4 regions of the Streptomyces sp. NPDC002809 genome follow, and region 1 is predicted to be linked to each of the others. Evidence: riboswitches for the same ligand, from Rfam matches in the RefSeq annotation. Region 1 holds a riboswitch; each other region holds the start of a gene.

Region 1 (5,463 bases):
AAGCCGACCGGAGCCACCTCTCCCGAGGGCTACAAGATCTACAACTGCCAGTGGCCGAACCCGACATCGGGGATGTTCCCGAAGGAGTACTACCACAACTGCTGGCTGGGCAACTGGGAGGGCGAGGACTCCCGCTCCTGCTGGCTGCACGAGGACCTGGCCGACTTCAACACCGAATCCGCACCGGTCCAGAACTACCTGATCGGCGCGTACAACAAGTACATCGACATGGGTGTCGACGGCTTCCGCATCGACACGGCCGTCCACATCCCACGCACCACCTGGAACCGCCGCTTCCTGCCCGCGATCCAGGAGCGCGTCACCCAGCAGTTCGGTGCCGAGGCCGCGAAGAACTTCCTGGTCTTCGGCGAGGTCGGCGCGTTCGTCAACGACAAGTGGAACCGCGGCTCGGTCAACCACTCCGCGCAGTTCTTCACCTGGAAGGAGCGCAAGGAGTACGACGCCGACGACACCAAGGCCGCACTGGAGATGTACAACTACGAGGAGCAGCTCGGTACCGGGTCGCAGCCCACGTCCACCAACGCGTTCCTGGACGGCAACACCTACCACACCCCCGACCACAGCCAGTTCTCCGGCATGAACATCATCGACATGCGCATGCACATGAACTTCGGTGACGCCACGAACGCGTACAACAACGGCAAGGACTCCGACGACTCGACGAACGACGCCACGTACAACGTCGTCTACGTCGACAGCCACGACTACGGCCCCAACAAGAGCAGCGAGCGCTACGCGGGCGGCACCGAGGCCTGGGCCGAGAACATGGCCCTGATGTGGACCTTCCGCGGCATCCCGACGCTCTACTACGGTTCGGAGATCGAGTTCCAGGCCGGCAAGAAGATCGACTGCGGGCCCAGCTGCCCGCTGGCCACCACCGGACGCGCCTACTACGGTGACCACCTCGCGGGCGACGTCACGTCCTCGGAGTTCGCCAAGGTCGACTCCGCCACCGGTGAGGTCGCCAACACGCTGTCCCAGCCCCTGGTCAAGCACGTCCAGCGGCTCAACGAGATCCGCCGGGCCGTGCCCGCCCTGCAGATGGGCCAGTACTCCACCGAGGGCATCACCGGGCAGATGGCGTACAAGCGCCGCTACACCAGTGGCACGACGGACAGCTTCGCCCTCGTCACCGTCACCGGTGGGGCCTCGTACACCGGGATCCCCAACGGCACGTACAAGGACGCCGTCACCGGTGACACACAGGTCGTCACCGGCGGAAAGCTCACCGTCGCCGCACCCGGCAAGGGCAACATGCGGGTCTACGTGCTGAACGGCCCGGGCAAGATCGGCACAGCGGGTCCGTACCTGAAGTAGCGCGGAACCAGCGGCACTTCAGCCGCACAGCGCGTGCCCCGGCGGGCCGGTGACTCCGGCCCGCCGGGGCACGCGCACACTCCGGGACTACGAACCGCCGTCCGCCGCCAGCAGGGCCTCGCGGCCGATCATGGCGGTCGAACCCGGGGCCGTGCATGCGTGGGCGCCGGCCACCGCACCCAGCCGGGCAGACCCCAGGGCGTCCCGGCCGTCGAGCCGTCCGTAGAGGAAGCCGGTGACGAAGGCGTCACCCGCACCGTTGCTGTCCACCACCGGCGACGGCGGAACCGTCGCCGGAACGTGGACCGGGTCCTGCCCGCCGTCACGGGTGAGGACGTACGACCCCGCCGCGCCGTCCGTGGCGACCACCGTGCCCGCGCGGCCCTCGCGCAGGATCTCCCGCATCACCGCGGGCGTGCGGTCGCCCGTCGCCGCCGCGCTGAAGAAGACGAGATCGGACCTGAGGGCGAACTCCCGCTGATGGTCGCCCAGTCCGTCCCAGTCGTGCAGATCGGTGGAGACCGGGATGCCCAGGGCCTCGATGTCGTCGTAGAGGAAACGCGTGAAGTTCATGATGGACAGATGGACGTGGCGGGCACGCCGCAGCCGGGGAAGGTAGAAGTCCTGCGGCATCCGCAGGTCCTCCGGGTCACGGGCGTCGTAGAACGACATCCGCCGGCCCGTCGCGTCCACCAGGTTCACCGCACGGCGGGTGCCTGCCGCCGAGATCAGCGGGTGGAACTCCACATCGCCCTTGGCCAGCCGCTCGCGCACCTGCGCACCGGTCCAGTCGTCGCCGATGCAGTCGAGCAGCGCGACATCCAGCCCCAGCGCGCGGGCGCCGAGGGCGACGTTGCCCCCGGTGTGACCTGGCCACTCCTCGATCGGTCCGACCATCACCGAGTCGGCGAGCGGGACCGGCAGGGAGTCGACGCGGACGATCGTGTCCACCCCGCTGCCGCCGACCACCAAGACGTCGTATTCCGTTTGTTGTTGGACCACTGTTCCGCCTCTCCGTTCCCGCCGTGATCAGTATGGCCGACGTCCCGAGCCGGCGTCCGTCTCATCCGTAGGTCCGGAATGTGAACAACGGCGTGGTGTGCGCGGCAGTCCTCTAGGGTGGGATGTGCAGCTGGTTCGCCCTGTCCGCCAGGCAGGCGCGTCGCAAGAGGGAACCCGGTGGGAATCCGGGACTGCCCCGCAGCGGTGAGCGGGAACGACCGCCGTCATACGCACTGGACCCGAAGGGCCCGGGAAGCGACGGCCAGTAGGAGTCTGCCCCGGCAGACGTGCCCGCGAGTCCGAAGACCTGCCCGTTGCCCGCACCCGAACCCTCGGATGCGGAGATCTCGGTGACCTCGTGGGCGGGTCGGCGGCAGACAGCGGGTGGACGGGCACCGAAACGGTGCGGTGATCCGCCCGGTCCGTCACCCCTTCGCGCCCGCGTCCCGATCCGGGATCCGCAGGAGACACGCTCGCGAAGGAGAGCTACGTGACATCCGAATCCGCCTCGGCGACGGCAACCGCCACCGTGTACGGCTACCCCCGCCAGGGCCACCACCGCGAACTGAAGAGGGCGGTGGAGGGCTACTGGAACGGCCGCGTCACCGCCGAAGCCCTGCGGGAGACCACCGCCGCCCTGCGCCGGGCCAACTGGGAGGAACTCGCCGCCGCCGGCATCGGAGAAGTTCCGACCGGTGACTTCTCCCTGTACGACCACGTCCTCGACACCAGCGTCATGGTCGGCGCGATCCCGGAACGGCACCGGGCCGCCGTGGCGGCCGAGCCGCTGGACGGCTACTTCGCGATGGCCCGCGGCAGCCGGGAGACCGCGCCGCTGGAGATGACCAAGTGGTTCGACACCAACTACCACTACCTGGTACCCGAACTGGGCCCGGACACCGTGTTCGCCGCCGACTCGTCCAGGCAGGTCGCCGAGTTCCGTGAAGCCGCCGCCCTCGGCCTGACGGGCCGTCCGGTCCTCGTCGGTCCCGTCACCTACCTCCTGCTGGCCAAGGCGGCCCCGGGCGCCCCCGCCGGCTTCGACCCGCTGTCACTGCTGGACCGGCTGCTGCCCGTCTACGCCGATGTGCTCGCCGACCTCAGGGCGGCGGGAGCCTCATGGGTGCAGCTCGACGAGCCCGCCCTCGTCCAGGACCGCACGCCCGAGGAACTGGACGCCGCGGACCGCGCCTACCACCGGCTCGGCGGCCTCGAAGACCGGCCGAAGCTCCTGGTCGCCTCCTACTTCGGGCGGCTCGGCGACGCACTGCCCGTCCTGGCCCGGACTCCGGTCGACGGACTGGCCCTCGACTTCACCGAATCCGGCGCCGCCAACCTCGCCGATCTCGCCGCCGCCGGCGGTCTGCCCGGCAAGCGGCTCGTCGCGGGCGTCGTCAACGGCCGCAACATCTGGATCAACGACCTGGAGAAGTCGCTCGCCACGCTGGGCACCCTCCTCGGTCTCGCCGGCCGGGTGGACGTCTCGGCCTCCTGCTCACTGCTGCACGTACCGCTGGACGCCGCAGCCGAGCGCGGCATCGACCCGCAGATCGTCCGATGGCTCGCCTTCGCTCGCCAGAAGACCACCGAACTCGTCGTCCTCGCCCGCGGTCTCGCGCGCGGAACCGGAGCCATCGCCGCCGAACTCGCAGAGAACCGGGTAGGACTGGCATCCCGCGCGGGATCCGCACTGACCCGCGACCCGGCCGTGCGGGCCCGCGCCGCGGCCGTCACCGATGCGGACGGCCGTCGCTCTCAGCCGTACGCCGAGCGGACCTTGCTCCAACGCGCGCACCTGGGACTCCCACTGCTGCCGACCACCACGATCGGCTCCTTCCCGCAGACGGACGAACTGCGCACCGCTCGGGCCGACCTGCGGGCCGGGCGGCTCGACGGCCCCGGCTACGACAAGCGGATCGAGGCGGAGATCCGCGAAGTGATCGCCTTCCAGGAGGAGACCGGGCTGGACGTCCTGGTGCACGGTGAGCCCGAACGCAACGACATGGTCCAGTACTTCGCCGAACAGCTCACCGGCTACCTCGCCACCCGGCACGGCTGGGTCCAGTCCTACGGCAGCCGCTACGTCCGTCCCCCGGTGCTCGTCGGCGACATCTCAAGGCCGGACCCGATGACCGTCCGCCGGACCGCGTACGCACAGTCGCTGACCGCGCGCCCCGTGAAGGGCATGCTCACAGGGCCCGTCACCATGCTCGCCTGGTCGTTCGTCCGCGACGACCAGCCACTCGCCGAGACCGCCCGCCAGGTCGCCCTCGCCCTGCGCGACGAGGTCGGGGACCTGGAGGCGGGCGGCACGTCGGTCATCCAGGTCGACGAACCCGCCCTCCGCGAGACCCTGCCGCTGCGGGCCGCCGAGCACGCCGCATACCTGGCGTGGGCCACCGAGGCGTTCCGCCTGACGACCGGCGGCGTACGGCCGCAGACCCAGATCCACACCCATATGTGCTACGCGGAGTTCGGCGACATCATCAACGCCATCGACGACCTCGACGCCGACGTCATCAGCCTGGAAGCTGCCCGCTCCCACATGGAGGTCGCCCGGGAACTAGCCGACCACGGCTACCCGCGCGAGGCGGGCCCCGGGGTCTATGACATCCACTCGCCCCGGGTGCCGAGTGCCGACGAGACGGCGGCCCTGCTGCGCACCGGCCTCGCCGCCCTGGGCGCGGAGCGTCTGTGGGCCAACCCCGACTGCGGGCTGAAGACCAGGGCCTGGCCCGAGACCCGGGCCTCCCTGGAGAACCTCGTCACGGCGGCCCGCGTGGTCCGGACGGAGCAGGCCGGCGGCGGCGCCTGACCGGAGCCGGGGCCGGAGCATGCGCCACCTGGCGCGCTCCGGTCCCGGTGGTGCGGTCCCGTGGTGCGGCCGCATCGGGCGGCCCGGACAACGCGCAGAGCCCCCGTGCAGGACCGGGCGGGACGGGGCGGGACGGGCGATCCGTCCGGGACAGGTCCCGGTCGGCGGCTGTGCTCTGCGCGCGCCCGGGGTGCCCGCTGGCTATGCTCGACCAGGGGCCGACAACCTGAAACGTGGAGGCGCCCATGCTGCCGCTGCCCGAACCTCGCGACCTGCCGCCGCGCATCGCCACCGGCGCGTTCATTCTC
Region 2 (5,463 bases), on a different contig from region 1:
CCGGAGCGGCGGGCCAGTGGGGTTACGCCACCCTGGCCCTGGGCTCGGCGCTGGCGCTCTTCATGTACCCGCACTCGATCACGGCGACGCTCTCCAGCCGCAGCCGTGACGTGATCCGCCGCAACACGACGATCCTGCCGCTGTACTCGCTGATGCTGGGGCTGCTCGCGCTGCTCGGCTTCATGGCGATCGCCGCCGGCGTCAAGGTGGACAACGGCCAGCTGGCGATCCCGCAGCTGTTCGAGAACATGTTCCCCGACTGGTTCGCGGGCGTCGCCTTCGCCGCCATCGGGATCGGCGCCCTGGTGCCTGCCGCGATCATGTCGATCGCCGCGGCGAACCTGTTCACCCGCAACATCTACAAGGACTTCCTGAAACCCGACGCGACGCCCGCGCAGGAGACCAAGGTCTCCAAGCTGGTGTCGCTCCTGGTGAAGGTCGGCGCGCTCGCCTTCGTCCTCACCATGGACAAGACGGTCGCGATCAACTTCCAGCTGCTCGGCGGGATCTGGATCCTCCAGACGATGCCGGCCCTGGTCGGCGGGCTGTTCACCCGGTGGTTCCACCGCTGGGCGCTCCTCGCGGGCTGGGCTGTCGGCATGGTCTACGGAACGGCCGCCGCGTACGGGGTCGCCAGCCCGACCCAGAGCCACTTCGGCGGGTCCTCCAAGGAGATCCCCGGCCTCGGCGAGATCGGCTACATCGGACTGACGGCCTTCGTGCTGAACGTCGTGGTGGTCGTCGTCCTCACCTTCGTCCTGAACGCCGTGAAGGCGCCCGTCGGGGTCGACGAGACCTCCCCGGGTGACTACACCGCGGACTCGGGCGACCCGGGCGTGAAGACGGAGCTCCCGCCGGCCACCGCCGGTGCGCCGGGCGGCCACTGACCGCCACGTACGTGAACGGGCCGCCGCACGCCTCCCGGGAGGGGTGCGGCGGCCCGTTCACGCGTCCCGCGGAAATCGCATGCGGCCACGGGCCGCCGGTACGGCAGACTTCCGCCCATGGACATAGCTATCCGGCCGGTCGAACCCGCCGAGCACGCGCTCCTCGGCGAGATCACCGCCGAGGCCTATCTCGGTGACGGGCTCCTGGACTACGGCGCCGACGATCCGTACCTGGAGCAGCTGCGCGACGTACCCCGCAGGGCCGCCGAGGCCGAGGTGCTGGTGGCCGCCGACGCGCGGGGCCGCGTCCTGGGCGGGGTCACCTACGCCCGGCCGGGCAACCCGTGGGCCGACATCGCGGCCGCGGACGAGGCCGAGTTCCGGATGCTGGCGGTCTCCCGCGAGGCCCGTGGCGCCGGGGCGGGCGAGGCGCTCGTACGGGCCTGTATCGACCGCGCACGGGGCACCGCGGGGGTCACGGGGCTCGTCCTGTCGACGCAGCCGGCCATGCTCGGAGCCCATAGGATCTACGGGCGCCTCGGCTTCGTACGGACGCCCGAGAGGGACTGGAATCCCATCGACGACCTCAAGCTGCTGACGTACCGTCTGGACCTCCGGCCCCTGCCGTAAGGGCGCACCAAGATCTCGTACGACACAACATGTGGGGGCTGCCGCATCCGGCAGCCCCCACATGTATGCTCGTGCTCGCTGTCGCCGCAGGGAAATCCGGTGCGAATCCGGAACTGTCCCGCAACGGTGTGTTCGGTGTGCTTTTGCGCACCCCCCAGTCCGAGGACCTGCCGACAGCGCATCCGGCTCGACCGATCCGGATGCCCAGACGTCCGGGCCTCGTGGATGGGCCGGTGGACGCCGCACGGAGCGCTGCCCTGCCGGGTCCCGCTCCGCCCGGCTGCCCCCGCTCCCCGAAGGCCCCGAGCCGAGCGAGGGAGAGCACCGCGTGACCATCGCGCCAGCCGATCCGGTTTCAGCGGCCGAATCAACGGGAACCACGAGCGACGGACCCGGGACCGCACTGCTGCGGACCCTGACCGACCTCACCGCCGATCTGCCCGACACCGACCCCGGACGCGTCGCCGCCGCCGCACTGCGCGGCCGTAACGCCCGGTCGGACGAGGCGGAGCTGCGCTCGCTGGCCACCGAGGCCGCCGCGGGCCTGATCTCCGAGGACCCCGCCTACTCCCGGCTCGCCGCCCGTCTCCTCACCCGCACCATCGCGGACGAGGCGGCCGGGCAGGGCGCGACATCGTTCTCCGCATCGGTTGCCGTCGGGCACCGCGAGGGCCTGATCGCGGACCGCACGGCCGAGTTCGTGACGCTCCACGCTGCCGCCCTGGACGCGCTGGTCGGGCAGTCGCTCGCCGCCGGCGCCGACGACCGCTTCGGCTACTTCGGCCTGCGCACCCTGCACAGCCGCTATCTGCTGCGCCACCCGCTCACCCGGCAGGTCATCGAGACGCCGCAGCACTTCATGCTGCGCGTCGCCTCCGGGCTCGCCGAGGACACCTCCGAGCGCGCCCTGGCCGAAGTCGCCGCGCTGTACGGTCTGATGAGCCGGCTGGACTACCTGCCCTCCTCCCCCACGCTCTTCAACTCCGGCACCCGGCACCCGCAGATGTCCTCCTGCTATCTGCTGGACTCGCCGCTGGACGAGCTGGACTCGATCTACGACCGCTACCACCAGGTGGCGCGCCTCTCCAAGCACGCGGGCGGCATCGGCCTCTCGTACTCCCGGATCCGCGCCCGCGGTTCCCTGATCCGCGGCACCAACGGGCACTCCAACGGCATCGTCCCGTTCCTGAAGACGCTCGACGCCTCCGTCGCCGCGGTCAACCAGGGCGGCCGGCGCAAGGGTGCCGCCGCCGTCTATCTGGAGACGTGGCACGCGGACATCGAGGAGTTCCTGGAGCTGCGCGACAACACGGGCGAGGACCAGCGGCGTACGCACAACCTCAACCTGGCGCACTGGATCCCCGACGAGTTCATGCGCCGCGTGGACACGGACGGCACCTGGTCGCTGTTCTCCCCGGCCGACGTGCCCGAGCTGGTCGACCTGTGGGGCGACGAGTTCGACGCCGCCTACCGCGCGGCCGAGGCCAAGGGCCTGGCCCGCAAGACCATGCCGGCCCGTGAGCTCTACGGCCGCATGATGCGGACCCTCGCCCAGACCGGTCAGGGCTGGATGACGTTCAAGGACGCCTCCAACCGGACCGCGAACCAGACCGCCGAGCCGGGCCGGGTCGTGCACTCCTCGAACCTGTGCACCGAGATCCTCGAAGTCACGGACGACGGCGAGACTGCCGTCTGCAACCTCGGCTCGGTCAACCTCGGCGCGTTCGTCGCCGACGGCGCGATCGACTGGGAGCGCCTGGACGCCACCGTGCGTACGGCCGTGACCTTCCTCGACCGGGTCGTGGACATCAACTTCTACCCGACCGAGCAGGCCGGCCGGTCCAACGCCCGCTGGCGTCCGGTGGGGCTGGGCGCGATGGGCCTGCAGGACGTCTTCTTCCAGCTGCGGCTGCCGTTCGACTCCCCCGAGGCCCGCGCCCTGTCGACGAAGATCTCCGAGCGCATCATGCTCGCGGCGTACGAGGCGTCCTGCAACCTCGCCGAGCGTTCGGGACCGCTGCCCGCCTGGTCCGAGACGCGTGCCGCCCGCGGTGTGCTGCACCCGGACCACTACGACACCGAGCTGAACTGGCCGGAGCGCTGGGACGCCCTGCGCGCCCGGGTCGCGAAGACCGGTATGCGCAACTCGCTGCTCCTGGCCATCGCGCCGACGGCGACGATCGCCTCGATCGCGGGCGTGTACGAGTGCATCGAGCCGCAGGTCTCCAACCTCTTCAAGCGCGAGACGCTCAGCGGTGAGTTCCTCCAGGTCAACGCGTATCTGGTGGACGAGCTGAAGAAGCTCGGCGTGTGGGACGCGCGGACCCGTGAGGCGCTGCGCGAGGCGAGCGGTTCGGTGCAGGGCTTCGCCTGGATCCCCGAGGAGGTGCGGGCGCTGTACCGCACCGCGTGGGAGATCCCGCAGCGCGGACTGATCGACATGGCGGCGGCCCGTACGCCGTTCCTCGACCAGAGCCAGTCGCTGAACCTGTTCCTGGAGACGCCGACGATCGGCAAGCTCTCCTCGATGTACGCGTACGCCTGGAAGCAGGGGCTGAAGACGACGTACTACCTGCGCTCCCGCCCGGCGACCCGGATCGCCCGCGCGGCGTCCGCCGCCCCGATCCCCGAGCAGGCACCCGCGCCCGACGCGGACGCGATCGCCTGTTCCCTGGAAAACCCCGAGTCCTGCGAGGCGTGCCAGTAATCATGCGTGACAAGAACCTTCTCGACCCGGGCTTCGAACTGACCCTGCGGCCGATGCGCTACCCGGACTTCTACGAGCGCTACCGGGACGCGATCAAGAACACCTGGCACGTGGAGGAGGTCGACCTCCACTCCGACGTGGCGGACCTCGCCAAGATGTCGCCCGCCGAGCAGCACATGATCGGCCGGCTGGTCGCGTTCTTCGCGACCGGTGACTCGATCGTCTCCAACAACCTCGTACTGACCCTGTACAAGCACATCAACTCCCCCGAGGCGCGGCTGTACCTGTCGCGGCAGCTCTTCGAGGAGGCCGTGCACGTCCAGTTCTATCTGACGCTGCTCGACACGTACCTGCCCGATCCGGACGACCGGGCGGCCGCGTTCGACGCGGTCGAGGAGATCCCGTCGATCCGCGAGAAGGCGCAGTTCTGCTTCAAGTGGATGGACTCGGTCGAGAAGATCGACCGGCTGGAGACGAAGGCCGACCGCCGTCGCTTCCTGCTGAACCTGATCTGCTTCGCGGCGTGCATCGAGGGACTGTTCTTCTACGGCGCGTTCGCCTACGTGTACTGGTTCCGCTCGCGCGGGCTGCTGCACGGCCTCGCCACGGGCACCAACTGGGTGTTCCGTGACGAGACGATGCACATGAACTTCGCGTTCGAGGTCGTGGACACCGTCCGCAAGGAGGAGCCGGAGCTCTTCGACGACGCCCTCCAGCAGCAGGTCACCGACATGCTGAAGGAGGCCGTCGAGGCGGAGCTGCAGTTCGGCCGTGACCTGTGCGGCGAGGGCCTGCCCGGCATGAACACCGATTCGATGCGCCAGTACCTGGAGTGCGTCGCCGACCAGCGGCTCACCCGGCTGGGCTTCCCGGCGGTGTACGGATCGGAGAACCCCTTCTCGTTCATGGAGCTCCAGGGCGTCCAGGAACTGACGAACTTCTTCGAGCGCCGCCCGTCCGCCTACCAGGTGGCCGTCGAGGGCACCGTCGGCTTCGACGACGACTTCTAGATTCGCGCCCAGGTTCTGACGTACGGACGCCGTGCGGCCCTCACCGGCTGTGCGGCGTCCGCCGTTCGCGGGGGTTCGGCGCTCCGGGCCCGTTCCGCCTCCCGCAGCTCAAGGCCGATGCGGCGTTCGCGGGCGATGCCGACCAGCACCGGCAGCAGAACGAGAGCGAAAACGGCGGAAATGCCAAGGACGTTCAGGAATGTGTTCATGCCTCTACTCTCGCCGGTCC
Region 3 (5,463 bases), on a different contig from region 1:
GGTGGGTTGCTGCATACAGGTGATGGGCGGGGGCCGGTACGGTGTCGTCGGGGCCATGCCGGGCGAGGACGAGTCGGCCTGGACACCGATCGTGGGGGTGTCCTGGGCGTTTTCTGATCGTTTGTTCTTCTATGACCACTATTTTCGACGGCGTCGGCCCCTCGGGAGCCCGAACCGGGCCGGTCGCCGACCTGCTCACCACAGCGCTCCTCGGTCCGGACGCCCGCCGCGAGCACGGCTTCTGGCGCCGGCTCGTCACCACAGAACCGTTCCGCCGGCCGCTCTGGCCGCCTCCCGGCCCCACCCCCGACGAGCGGCTCGCCCTCGCCCACGCACGGCTGCGCACACTCAACAGTGCGCTGGACAGTGCCGCCAGGCCGGCCTCCGATCCACGCGCCCTTGCCGCCATGCACGAATGGCTCGCCCCTGTGGACCCGGCCCTCGCCACCGTTGCGGGCATTCATTACAACCTTTTCCTCGGAAGCCTTCTCGACCACGACGCCGACGGCACCCGCGACCTGTCGGAGTTCCTCCGGCTGCGACGGATCGGCACATTCCTCTGTACGGAGGTGGCGCACGGCAACGACGCCGCCGCCGTCGAGACCACCGCCACCTTCGACCCCGCCCGGGACGGGTTCGTGCTCCACACCCCGCACGCCGGTGCACAGAAGTTCATGCCCAACACCAGTCCGGCGGGCGGCCCCAAGTCGGGGCTCGTCGCCGCCCGGCTGATCGTCGGGGGTGCCGACCACGGAGTCTTCCTGCTGCTGGTGCCGCTCACCGATGCGTCCCGGGCCCTGCCGGGGATCCGGGTGCGCCGGCTTCCCGCACGGATGGGCAGTCCCGTCGACCACTGCCTGACCTCCTTCGACCAGGTCTTCGTAGGGCGAGAGGCGCTGCTCGGCGGCGTACAGGGGCGGGTCGGCGAGGACGGGGTGTTCCGCAGCGACACCGAGGGGCGCAGGCGCCGCTTTCTCGCGTCGATCGGACGGGTCACCGCGGGCCGGATCTGCATGAGCGCCAGCGCGGTGGGGTCCGCACGCGCCACGCTGGCCGTCGCCGTCCGCTACGGCGGCCACCGTTTCGTCTCCGGTGGCCGCCCGTCGCCGCCCGTCCCGGTGATCGCACACCGCAGCCACCACGGGCCGCTCGCCGAGGCCATGGCGACCGTCTTCGCGATGAGCCTGCTGCACCGGAGGGTCCTCGACCGCTGGGAAGAGGCGGCGGCAGGACCGCCGGCCGGCCGGGAGGCGGCCGAGCGGCTGGTCGACGTGGCCAAGGGGTGGATCACGTGGCAGGCCCGGTCCGTCATCGTCGAATGCCGGGAACGGTGCGGCGCCCAGGGGCTGCTGGAGAACAACGGGATGGCCGAACTCGTCACCGGCGTCGAGGGCGCCATCACCGCCGAGGGGGACAATCTGGCCATCCACTCCAGGGCGGCCGCCGGCCTGCTCTTCGAGGCCGCACGGGACCCGGACGAAGAGCCGGCGGCCGCTGCGCCGGGCGGCGACCTCACCGATCTGCGCTTCCTGGGCCGGCTTCTGGACCAGGTGGAGCGCATCTGGTTCGCGCGGGCGGCCGCCCGGATGGCGCGGGTCCCGCACGGCAACCCGCTGGAGCGCTGGAACGAGGCGTCCGGGACCGCTCTGCGGGGGGTCGAGGCGCATGCGTACCGGCAGGCGGCCCACGCGTACGAGCACGCGCTCGCGGCTCTGCCCGGCGGCGAGGCCCGCGAGCGGCTGGGCGAACTGGCCCGGCTGTTCGCGCTGCGCTGGGTCGCGCGCAACAGCGGGGATCTGCTGGCCGCCGGCCATCTGACCGCCGGTCAGGTCGAGGGGCTGACCGATGTCACCGAGCAGCTGATCGCAGCCGTGAGCGGTCATCTGCCGGAACTCGCCGAGTCCTTCGCGTTGCCCGGCGAACTGCTCGCCGACTGGCCCATCGCGGGAGCCCGCTACACGGACGCCTACGACGACCCGGGCGCCTCCTGGCACACCGCTGCGGACCGGGAACCTGCCGGGGGCGCGCGATGACGGACACACCGCAGGGAGCCGCAGCGCTGCCGCACCGGGCGGCGGACGCGGTCCGGTGCCTGGGCGTCCGCGTCGTCCTGCTGGGCTTCTGGGGGACCGCGGCCCTGCTCTCGCGGTGGTGCGAGGGTGCACGCACCATCGGTGGCGAATCGGTTCACCGCAAGGCCTGACCGGAGCGAGGCCGCCCCGGCACTCGGGCGTCGGGCGGGCGCTCGGGGCGGCGTGCGCGGCGCGCGCACGCAGCCCGGCCCCGACCGCCCGTCCGCCCACCGCTCGTGCCCGGGCGCACCGCCGCTGAGCTGCGCAGAGGCACGTGGTAGCGTGCCGGGAGCCAGTCGAACTCCACGTAGGGGTCAGGGAATCCGGTGCGAATCCGGAACTGACGCGCAGCGGTGAGGGGGACGGGCGGGGCCACAGCCACTGGGAGACCCACGGTTTCCCGGGAAGGCGTCCCGTCCGCGTGAACCCGAGTCCGAAGACCTGCTGGCACCCGCGGTCCGGGACCGGATCGCGGAACTCCGTACAGCGGGTCCCGCGCATGGGCCCAGAGACGACGAGGTACTCCGTGCCGCCCATAGCCGGCCCCGCCCGCACCGCTGCCCTGCTCACTGCCGGACTGATCCTGCTGACCGCCTGCGGCGGCGGGAAGGGCAGTACCGCCGCCAAGGCCCGGGGAGCCGACGGCTATCCGGTGACCCTGAAGAACTGCGGACGGACCGTCACCGTGGAGGCAGCTCCGAAGCGCGCCGTGCCGGTCGACCAGGGATCGACCGAGATCCTGCTCTCGCTCGGCCTCGCGGACCGGCTCGCCGCCACCGCCACCTGGACCGACCCCGTGCTGAAGGGCTTGGAGAAGGCCAACGCAGGCATCCCGAGGATCTCCGACAACCGGCCCTCGTCGGAGAAGGTCCTGGATCAGGAGCCCGACTTCGTCAGCGCCTCCTTCGAGTCGACGCTCGCCAAGGGAGGCGTCGCCCCACGGGAGCAGTTCGAGAAGCTCGGCGTCCCCACCTACGTCTCACCCGCCGACTGCACCGCCAAGGACAACAGCAAGGACGGTGACGGTGTCCGCACGGGCGCCCTGACCATGGACAGCGTCTACGGCGAAGTGCGGGACCTGGCCAAGGTGTTCGGCGTTCCGGAGCGCGGCGAGAAGCTTGTTGCCGAGCTGCGTGCCCGGGTGCGCAAGGCGACCGGGGGCATCGATGCCTCCGGGGCCTCCCTGATGTACTGGTTCGCCAACTCCGAGGCCCCCTACCTGGCCGGCTGCTGCGGAGCACCCGGCATCATCACCCGGGAGACCGGTGCGAAGAACGCCTTCGACGACACCCACGAGGAATGGCCCCAGATCAACTGGGAGACCGTCGCCGACCGCAACCCGGACGTGCTGGTCATCGGCGACCTGACGCGCAAGTCGCAGACCGCCGAGAGCGCCACGAAGAAGATCGCCTTCCTGGAGTCCAACCCCGCCACGAAGAACATGGACGCCGTCCGGCACAAGCGCTACGTGCTGCTCAGTGGCCAGGCCATGAACCCGACCATCCGGACCGTCGAGGGCGTGGAGCGCGTGGCCGCCGGCCTGCGTAGCTTCGGGCTCGCGAGGTGACGGACACCGAACGGGCGGCGGCACCGCACGAGGACGCGCGTGTGCAGGGCCGGCCCGACATCCGGGGTGTCCGTGGCCTCCCGGGTGTACGGGGCCTCCTGGGCGTCCGGGGCCTCGGGGGCGGACTCCTGTGGGCCGGCGGGATCCTGCTGCTCGTCCTGTCCGTCGCGGTCGCCGTCACCATCGGCCCCGCCCGGATCTCCGTCGCCGACGTCTGGTCCACGGTCGCCTCCCACCTCGGTGCCGGTGAGTCGCGGCTCAGCCCGATCCGCGACGGCATCATCTGGAACCTGCGCATGCCGCGCACCCTTCTCGCCGCCGTCTGCGGCGCGGGGCTCGCGGTCTGTGGCACCGTCATGCAGTCCCTGCTGCGCAACCCGCTCGCCGACCCGTTCGTCCTCGGGGTCTCCTCCGGGGCCTCGACCGGCGCGGTCGTCGTCGTCGTTCTCGGCGTCGGCGGGGGAGCGGTCTCCCTGTCGGCCGGGGCGTTCATCGGGGCGCTCTGCTCATTCGCCCTCGTCATGCTGCTCAGCCACACCCTCGGTGGCAGCACCGACCGCGTCGTGCTGTCCGGCGTCGCGGCCATGCAGCTCTTCTCCGCGCTCACCTCCTTCGTCGTGATGACCGCCGCCGATGCCGAGCAGACCCGCGGGGTGCTGTTCTGGCTGCTGGGCTCACTCGGCGGCGTCGGCTGGAGCGACGTGTGGATCTGCTCCGCCGTGCTCGCAGTGACGCTGCTGATCTGTCTCGGCCACGCCCGTACGCTCGACGCCTTCGCCTTCGGCCAGGACGCGGCAGCCACCCTCGGCGTCCACGTCGGCCGTACCCGGATCGTGCTGCTGTGCACGACCGCGCTGCTGACCGCCGCACTCGTCAGCTCGGCCGGTGCCATCGGGTTCGTCGGACTGGTGCTGCCGCACGCGGCCCGTGCGCTCACCGGTTCCGGGCACCGCAGGCTGCTGCCGGTCACCGCGCTAGCCGGGGCCGTCTTCCTGGTGTGGGTCGACACCCTCGCCCGGACCGTCCTGGACCCGCAGGAGGTTCCGGTGGGAGTCGTCACCGCCCTGATCGGGGTACCCGCCTTCGTGCTGGTTCTCTACCGCACCCGGCGGGCCTCGTGACCCCGGCCCACCCCGGCGGCCTGCGGGCCGACCGGGTCAGCAGGGAGGCGGGCGGCCGGCTCATCCTGGACGGTGTCTCGCTCGCCCCGCCGCCGGGCGCCACCATCGGACTGATCGGCCCGAACGGTTCCGGGAAGTCCACCCTGCTGCGGATCCTGGCCGGAGTCCTGGCCCCGGACGCGGGCGTGGTCACCCTCGACGACGATCCGCTGGCGGCCGTCGGGCGCCGCACCGTGGCCAGACGGGTCGCGGTGGTCGACCAGCACGCCGTCACGCAGGTCGAGCTGAGCGTCGTGGACGTCGTACGCCTGGGCCGCATCCCGCACCGCCGTGCCTGGTCGGCGCCGGGGGCTGCGGACGAGACGGCGGTGCGTGAGGCGCTGGAGCGGACCGGCCTCGCCGGACGCCGCGACCAGTCCTGGCACACACTCTCCGGCGGGGAGCGCCAGCGCGTCCAGATCGCCCGCGCGCTGGCCCAGCAGCCGCGTGAACTGCTCCTGGACGAGCCGACCAACCATCTGGACATCCAGCACCAGCTGGAACTCCTGTCCCTGGTCACGTCGTTGCCGCTGACCGCCGTCGTCGCCCTGCACGACCTCAACCTGGCCGCGATGTTCTGTGACCGGATCGTGGTGATGAACGAGGGACGGGTGGTCGCGGGCGGCAGCCCGGCAGAGGTGATCACCGAGGAGCTCATCGCCGA
Region 4 (5,463 bases), on a different contig from region 1:
GCTGCCACCCCTCCCCCGCAGGCCCGCCCGAACGCCGGATTCCGGGCCCACACCGGCCTGCGCCGGAACCCCACCGTCGCGCGGCGGGCGAAAAGGGCGGCGGCACTCCGGTTGGAGTCACCGCAACGCCCCGCTCAGTTCATCTTCCGTTCACCCGGATTGCCTACGGTCCACGTGCCACTGACGTCGAACGATTGCCTGGGTAAATGGAACACATCACGCTGCTGCTCGCGATTGTGATCGTGACAGCTCTAGTGTTCGATTTCACGAACGGTTTCCACGACACCGCCAACGCGATGGCCACGACCATCTCGACCGGCGCACTCAAACCCAAGACAGCGGTGGCCATGTCCGCCGTTCTCAACCTCGTAGGCGCGTTCCTGTCGGTGGAGGTCGCCAAGACGATCTCCGGCGGGATCATCAACGAAGACGGACTCAGAACCGAGGTCATCTTCGCGGCGCTCGTCGGCGCCATCCTGTGGAATCTGCTGACCTGGCTGGTCGGTCTGCCGTCCAGCTCCTCCCACGCACTGTTCGGCGGCCTGATCGGCGCCGCGGTGATGTCCGCCGGCTGGTCGTCGGTCGACGGCGGCACCGTCGTCACCAAGGTGCTGCTCCCCGCGGTCGCCGCACCGGTCGTCGCCGGTCTGGCCGCGCTGCTGGCCACCAAGCTGACGTACCGCATCGGCGGGAAGGTCACCGGCGGCGCCCAGGAGAAGGCCACCGCCAAGGGGTACCGCGCCGGTCAGATCGCCTCGGCCGGGCTCGTGTCACTCGCGCACGGCACCAACGACGCGCAGAAGACCATGGGCATCATCACGCTCGCCCTGGTCACCGGCGGCGTCCTCTCCCCCGGCTCCAACCCGCCGGTCTGGGTCATCGTGTGCGCCGGCCTCGCCATCGCACTCGGCACCTACCTGGGCGGCTGGCGCATCATCCGCACCATGGGCAGCGGCCTGACGGAGCTGAAGCCGCCGCAGGGCTTCGCCGCCCAGACCAGTGCGGCCACCGTCATCCTGGCCTCCTCGCACCTCGGCTTCTCCCTCTCCACCACCCAGTCGTGCTCCGGTGCCGTCATGGGCGCGGGCCTCGGCCGCAAGGGCGGCGTGGTCCGCTGGTCCACCGCCACGCGGATGTTCGTCGCCTGGGGTCTGACCCTGCCGGCCGCCGGTCTGGTCGGCGCGGGCGCGGAGTTCCTCACCAAGCAGGGCACCTGGGGTGTCGTGGTCGTCGCGGCGCTGCTGATCGCCGGCTCCGGTGCGATCTGGATGCTGTCGCGCCGCAGGCCCGTCGGGCACGACGATGTCGCACCCGGCGGCCAGGACGAGGGCGCGGCGGCCGGTGACGACGAGCCCGCGGGCGTCGTCACCACCGCCATCGCGGCCGTCAGCCCGCCGCCCACGGCGGCTGCCCGGGCCCACGACCTCACGGCCACCATCCCGGCCCCGGCCGGACCGGTCACCGACCCGGCCCGACCTGCCACGGTCTAGGGACCCCAAGAGCCTCCGGTAAGGACAGATCCACATGAACATCGACTGGGCAGCCCTCGGCACCGTCTTCGGCGTCTCCCTCGTCGCCACCGTCGCGCTCGTGGGGCTCTTCACCCTCGGGATCGTCGGCCTCTCCAAGCAGCCGGAACCGGCCGCACCGGGCGGATCGGCCGGCGGATCGCTCGTGCTGGCCCGCGCCGGCGCGTACGTCTGCTTCGGACTGTGCGCCGCGGCGGTGGCCTACGGCATCTATCTGATCGTCGCCTGAGCCCCACCACTCACTCCCCGCTCCTCCGCATCGGGCCGGCCGCACCACGTGTGCGTCCGGCCCGATGTGCGTCTGAGCACACTGCACCGTCGCAGGTCAACGGCAAGTTGACGGGCGTTCGCAGAGCGTGGTGGACTGCCGGAGCCATTACGGCGACAGCAGAGGAAGCCGGTGCGAATCCGGCGCGGTCCCGCCACTGTCACCGGGGAGCAGTCCCCCACCACGGAAGTCACGGTCCACGCGAGCGGACTGGAAGACCGGGGGAACTGCGGATCCGGAAGCCAGGAGACTCTCGTCGCCGTCACGTCGAACCAGGGCGCGGACCCTGAGTGAGGACATATCGCCATGCCCGGCTGCCGTGCGTCCAGTCCTGTGCTGCTCCTGCCAGCAACCGCCTGTCCGAGGGTCCTTCGAGGCGCAACGGCCGGCTGAACCGTGCGTGCCGATCGCATCTTCGCGTACGGCGCCACGGCCGGTCTGATCGGCGATCTGCTGCTCGGTGACCCCCGCAGGGGCCACCCGGTCGCCGCCTTCGGGCGGGCCGCGGCAGGCGTCGAACGCCGTCTGTGGCGCGACCACCGCGGCTGGGGCGCGCTGCACACCCTGGTCTGCGCCGGAGGCGCCGCCGGGGCTGCCGCGCTGGCCACCCGTGCGCTGCGCCGCCACCCCGCCGCGTCCGTCGCCCTGACCGCCGCCGCCACCTGGTCCGTCGTCGGCGGTACGTCGCTGGGCCGCGAGGCCCGGGCCATCGGCGGCGCGCTCGCCGCCGGGGACATCGACCTGGCCCGTGAGCGGCTGCCTCACCTGTGCGGCCGCGACCCGCAGTCCCTGGACGGGCCGCAGATCGCCCGCGCCGTCGTGGAGTCCGTCGCGGAGAACACCTCGGACGCCGTCGTCGGCGCCCTGGTGTGGGGCGCGCTGGGCGGGGTCCCCGGACTCGTCGGGTTCAGGGCCGCCAACACGCTCGACGCGATGGTCGGTCACAAATCGCCCCGCTACCGGCGTTACGGCTGGGCCTCGGCCCGCCTCGACGACCTCGCGGGCTGGCCGGGCGCCCGGCTGACGGCCCTGCTCGCCGTGGCCGCCGGGGGGCGGCCACGAGGAGCGGTCCGGGCCTGGCGGGCCGACGCGGCCAAGCACCCTAGCCCCAACGCGGGCCCGGTGGAGGCCTCGTTCGCGGGCGCGCTCGGCGTACGGCTCGGCGGAACGCTCGCCTACGGCGGCCGGGTCGAACACCGCCCCGTACTCAACGGAGCCACCGGCCGGGCGGTCGAGAGCGAGGACATCGAGCGTGCCGTACGGCTGTCGCGCCGTGTGAGCGCGCTGGCCCTCGGCGTGAGCGTGGCGGCCCGCCTGGGCGCGGGTCTCGCGGCACGACGGATCGCAGGGGCCCGCACCGCGGGAACCCGGCACCCGGGGGCCCGTACCGCAGGGACTCGACTCTCAGGACGGAGACCGACATGAGCGGCGGACTGCTGGTCGCCGGGACCACCTCGGACGCGGGCAAGAGCGTCGTCACCGCGGGCATCTGCCGATGGCTGGTGCGCCGGGGCGTGAAGGTGGCACCGTTCAAGGCACAGAACATGTCGCTCAACTCCTTCGTCACCCGCGAGGGCGCGGAGATCGGGCGCGCCCAGGCCATGCAGGCCCAGGCCGCCCGGGTCGAGCCGACCGCACTGATGAACCCGGTCCTGCTCAAGCCCGGCAGCGACCGCTCCAGCCAGGTCGTCCTGATGGGGCGCGCGGTCGGCGAGATGAGCGCCCGCGGCTACCACGGCGGCCGGCAGGAGCAACTTCTGTCCACCGTCGTGGACTGCCTGGAGCAGCTTCGGGGCACGTATGACGCAGTGATCTGCGAGGGGGCGGGCAGTCCGGCCGAGATCAATCTGCGGCGCACGGACATCGTGAACATGGGCATCGCACGGGCCGCACGCTTCCCGGTGGTGGTCGTCGGCGACATCGACCGCGGAGGGGTCTTCGCCTCGTTCTTCGGTACGACGGCGCTGCTCTCGGCCGAGGACCAGTCGCTGATCGCCGGGTACCTGGTCAACAAGTTCCGCGGTGACGTCTCCCTGCTGGAGCCCGGCCTGGACATGCTGCGCGATCTGACGGGACGGCCGACGTACGGGGTGCTGCCGTTCGCCCACGGCCTCGGCATCGACGAGGAGGACGGCCTGCGGGTGTCGCTGCGCGGCACCGTACGGGAGTCGGTCGTCGCCCCGCCGCACGGCGAGGACATCCTGCGCGTCGCCGTGTGCGCCGTGCCGCTGATGTCCAACTTCACCGACGTGGACGCGCTCGCCGCGGAGCCGGGCGTCATCGTGCGGTTCGTGGACCGTGCCGAGGAACTGGCCGACGCAGACCTCGTCATCGTGCCCGGCACCCGCGGCACCGTGAAGGCGCTCTCCTGGCTGCGCGAACGCGGGCTCGCCGACGCGCTGCGGCGGCGGGCCGCCGAGGGCCGTCCGGTCCTCGGCATCTGCGGCGGCTACCAGATACTCGGCGAAGAGATCGAGGACGACGTCGAGTCGCGCGCCGGGAAGGTCGACGGGCTCGGGCTGCTGCCCCTGCGCATCCGGTTCGACCGCGAGAAGACTCTCGCCCGGCCGGTCGGCGAGGCACTCGGCGCCCCGGTCGAGGGGTACGAGATCCACCACGGCGTCGCGGACGTGCGCGGTGGCGAGCCGTTCCTCACCGACGGTCGGGGACAGCGCATCGACGGCTGCCGCTCCGGCGCCGTGTGGGGCACCCACTGGCACGGCTCGCTGGAGAGCGACGCGTTCCGCCGCCGCTTCCTGACGGAGATCGCACGGGCCGCCGGCCGCCGCTTCGTCCCCGCCCCCGACACCTGCTTCGCCGGTCTGCGCGAGGAACAGCTCGACCGCCTCGGCGACCTGATCGAAGAACACGCGGACACCGACGCGCTGTGGCGGCTCATCGAGTCGGGCGCACCGACAGGACTTCCCTTCATCGCCCCCGGAGCACCTGGAGCACGCGCATGAACGGCCCACTGACTACCCCGCTGAGCACCGTGCTGCTGTTGTCGACCGCCGACACCGACCTCCTCGCCGCCCGGGCCTCGGGCGCGCCCTTCCGGATCGGCAACCCGACCCGTATCGATGTCCACGAGGAACTCCCCGCTCTGATCGAGGGGTCCTCCATCGCCGTGGTCCGTCTGCTGGGCGGCAAGCGCGCCTGGGAGGACGGACTCGCGACGCTCAAGGCCTCGGGCATCCCGACCGTGCTGCTCGGCGGCGAGGCGGTGCCGGACGCAGAGCTGATGGCCGAGTCGTCCGTACCGGCCGGCGTCGTCGCCGAGGCGCTGCGCTACCTCGTGGAGGGCGGTCCCGGCAACCTCGTCGAACTGGCCCGCTTCCTCTCCGACACCGTCCTGCTGACCGGGCACGGCTTCGCCGAACCGCAGAAGATGCCCGAGTGGGGGCTCCACGGCAGCCGTACGTTCACCGAGGGCCGCCCGACCGTCGGCGTGCTCTTCTACCGGGCGCACCACCTCTCCGGCAACACCTCGTTCGTCGACGTGCTGTGCGACGCGGTCGAGGCACGCGGCGCCAACGCCCTGCCCGTGTACTGCGGTTCGCTTCGCGGCGCGGACGCCGGGCTGTACGAGCTCCTCGGCCGGGCCGACACCCTGGTCGCCACCGTCCTCGCGGCCGGCGGCACCCGCGCGTCGGACGCCTCCGCCGG

What was found. A riboswitch is a leader RNA that binds a small molecule or an ion and turns the genes downstream of it on or off. The one in region 1 is predicted to bind cobalamin.
Region 2: linked by a shared signal. The riboswitch ahead of ABT025_RS27285 (ribonucleoside-diphosphate reductase subunit alpha) and the one ahead of metE (5-methyltetrahydropteroyltriglutamate--homocysteine S-methyltransferase) in region 1 are both predicted to bind cobalamin.
Region 3: linked by a shared signal. The riboswitch ahead of ABT025_RS04530 (ABC transporter substrate-binding protein) and the one ahead of metE (5-methyltetrahydropteroyltriglutamate--homocysteine S-methyltransferase) in region 1 are both predicted to bind cobalamin.
Region 4: linked by a shared signal. The riboswitch ahead of ABT025_RS36540 (cobalamin biosynthesis protein) and the one ahead of metE (5-methyltetrahydropteroyltriglutamate--homocysteine S-methyltransferase) in region 1 are both predicted to bind cobalamin.

The regions. Positions count from the first base shown of each region.
Region 1 is NZ_JBEOVJ010000048.1:22,165-27,627, forward strand. It holds gene ABT025_RS25355 (carbohydrate binding domain-containing protein) at 1-1,338, shown strand, start outside; gene ABT025_RS25360 (carbohydrate kinase family protein) at 1,426-2,310, opposite strand; cobalamin riboswitch at 2,455-2,669, shown strand; gene metE (5-methyltetrahydropteroyltriglutamate--homocysteine S-methyltransferase) at 2,831-5,155, shown strand; gene ABT025_RS25370 (hypothetical protein) at 5,401-5,463, shown strand, end outside.
Region 2 is NZ_JBEOVJ010000056.1:7,152-12,614, forward strand. It holds gene mctP (monocarboxylate uptake permease MctP) at 1-887, shown strand, start outside; gene ABT025_RS27280 (GNAT family N-acetyltransferase) at 1,005-1,517, shown strand; adenosylcobalamin-variant (AdoCbl-variant) riboswitch at 1,596-1,694, shown strand; gene ABT025_RS27285 (ribonucleoside-diphosphate reductase subunit alpha) at 1,846-4,224, shown strand; gene ABT025_RS27290 (ribonucleotide-diphosphate reductase subunit beta) at 4,227-5,234, shown strand; gene ABT025_RS27295 (hypothetical protein) at 5,231-5,443, opposite strand.
Region 3 is NZ_JBEOVJ010000004.1:187,028-192,490, reverse strand. It holds gene ABT025_RS04540 (acyl-CoA dehydrogenase family protein) at 132-2,033, shown strand; gene ABT025_RS04535 (hypothetical protein) at 2,030-2,203, shown strand; cobalamin riboswitch at 2,349-2,535, shown strand; gene ABT025_RS04530 (ABC transporter substrate-binding protein) at 2,599-3,639, shown strand; gene ABT025_RS04525 (FecCD family ABC transporter permease) at 3,738-4,760, shown strand; gene ABT025_RS04520 (ABC transporter ATP-binding protein) at 4,757-5,463, shown strand, end outside.
Region 4 is NZ_JBEOVJ010000113.1:11,803-17,265, forward strand. It holds gene ABT025_RS36530 (inorganic phosphate transporter) at 207-1,490, shown strand; gene ABT025_RS36535 (hypothetical protein) at 1,525-1,758, shown strand; cobalamin riboswitch at 1,920-2,050, shown strand; gene ABT025_RS36540 (cobalamin biosynthesis protein) at 2,194-3,222, shown strand; gene ABT025_RS36545 (cobyric acid synthase) at 3,219-4,760, shown strand; gene cobN (cobaltochelatase subunit CobN) at 4,781-5,463, shown strand, end outside.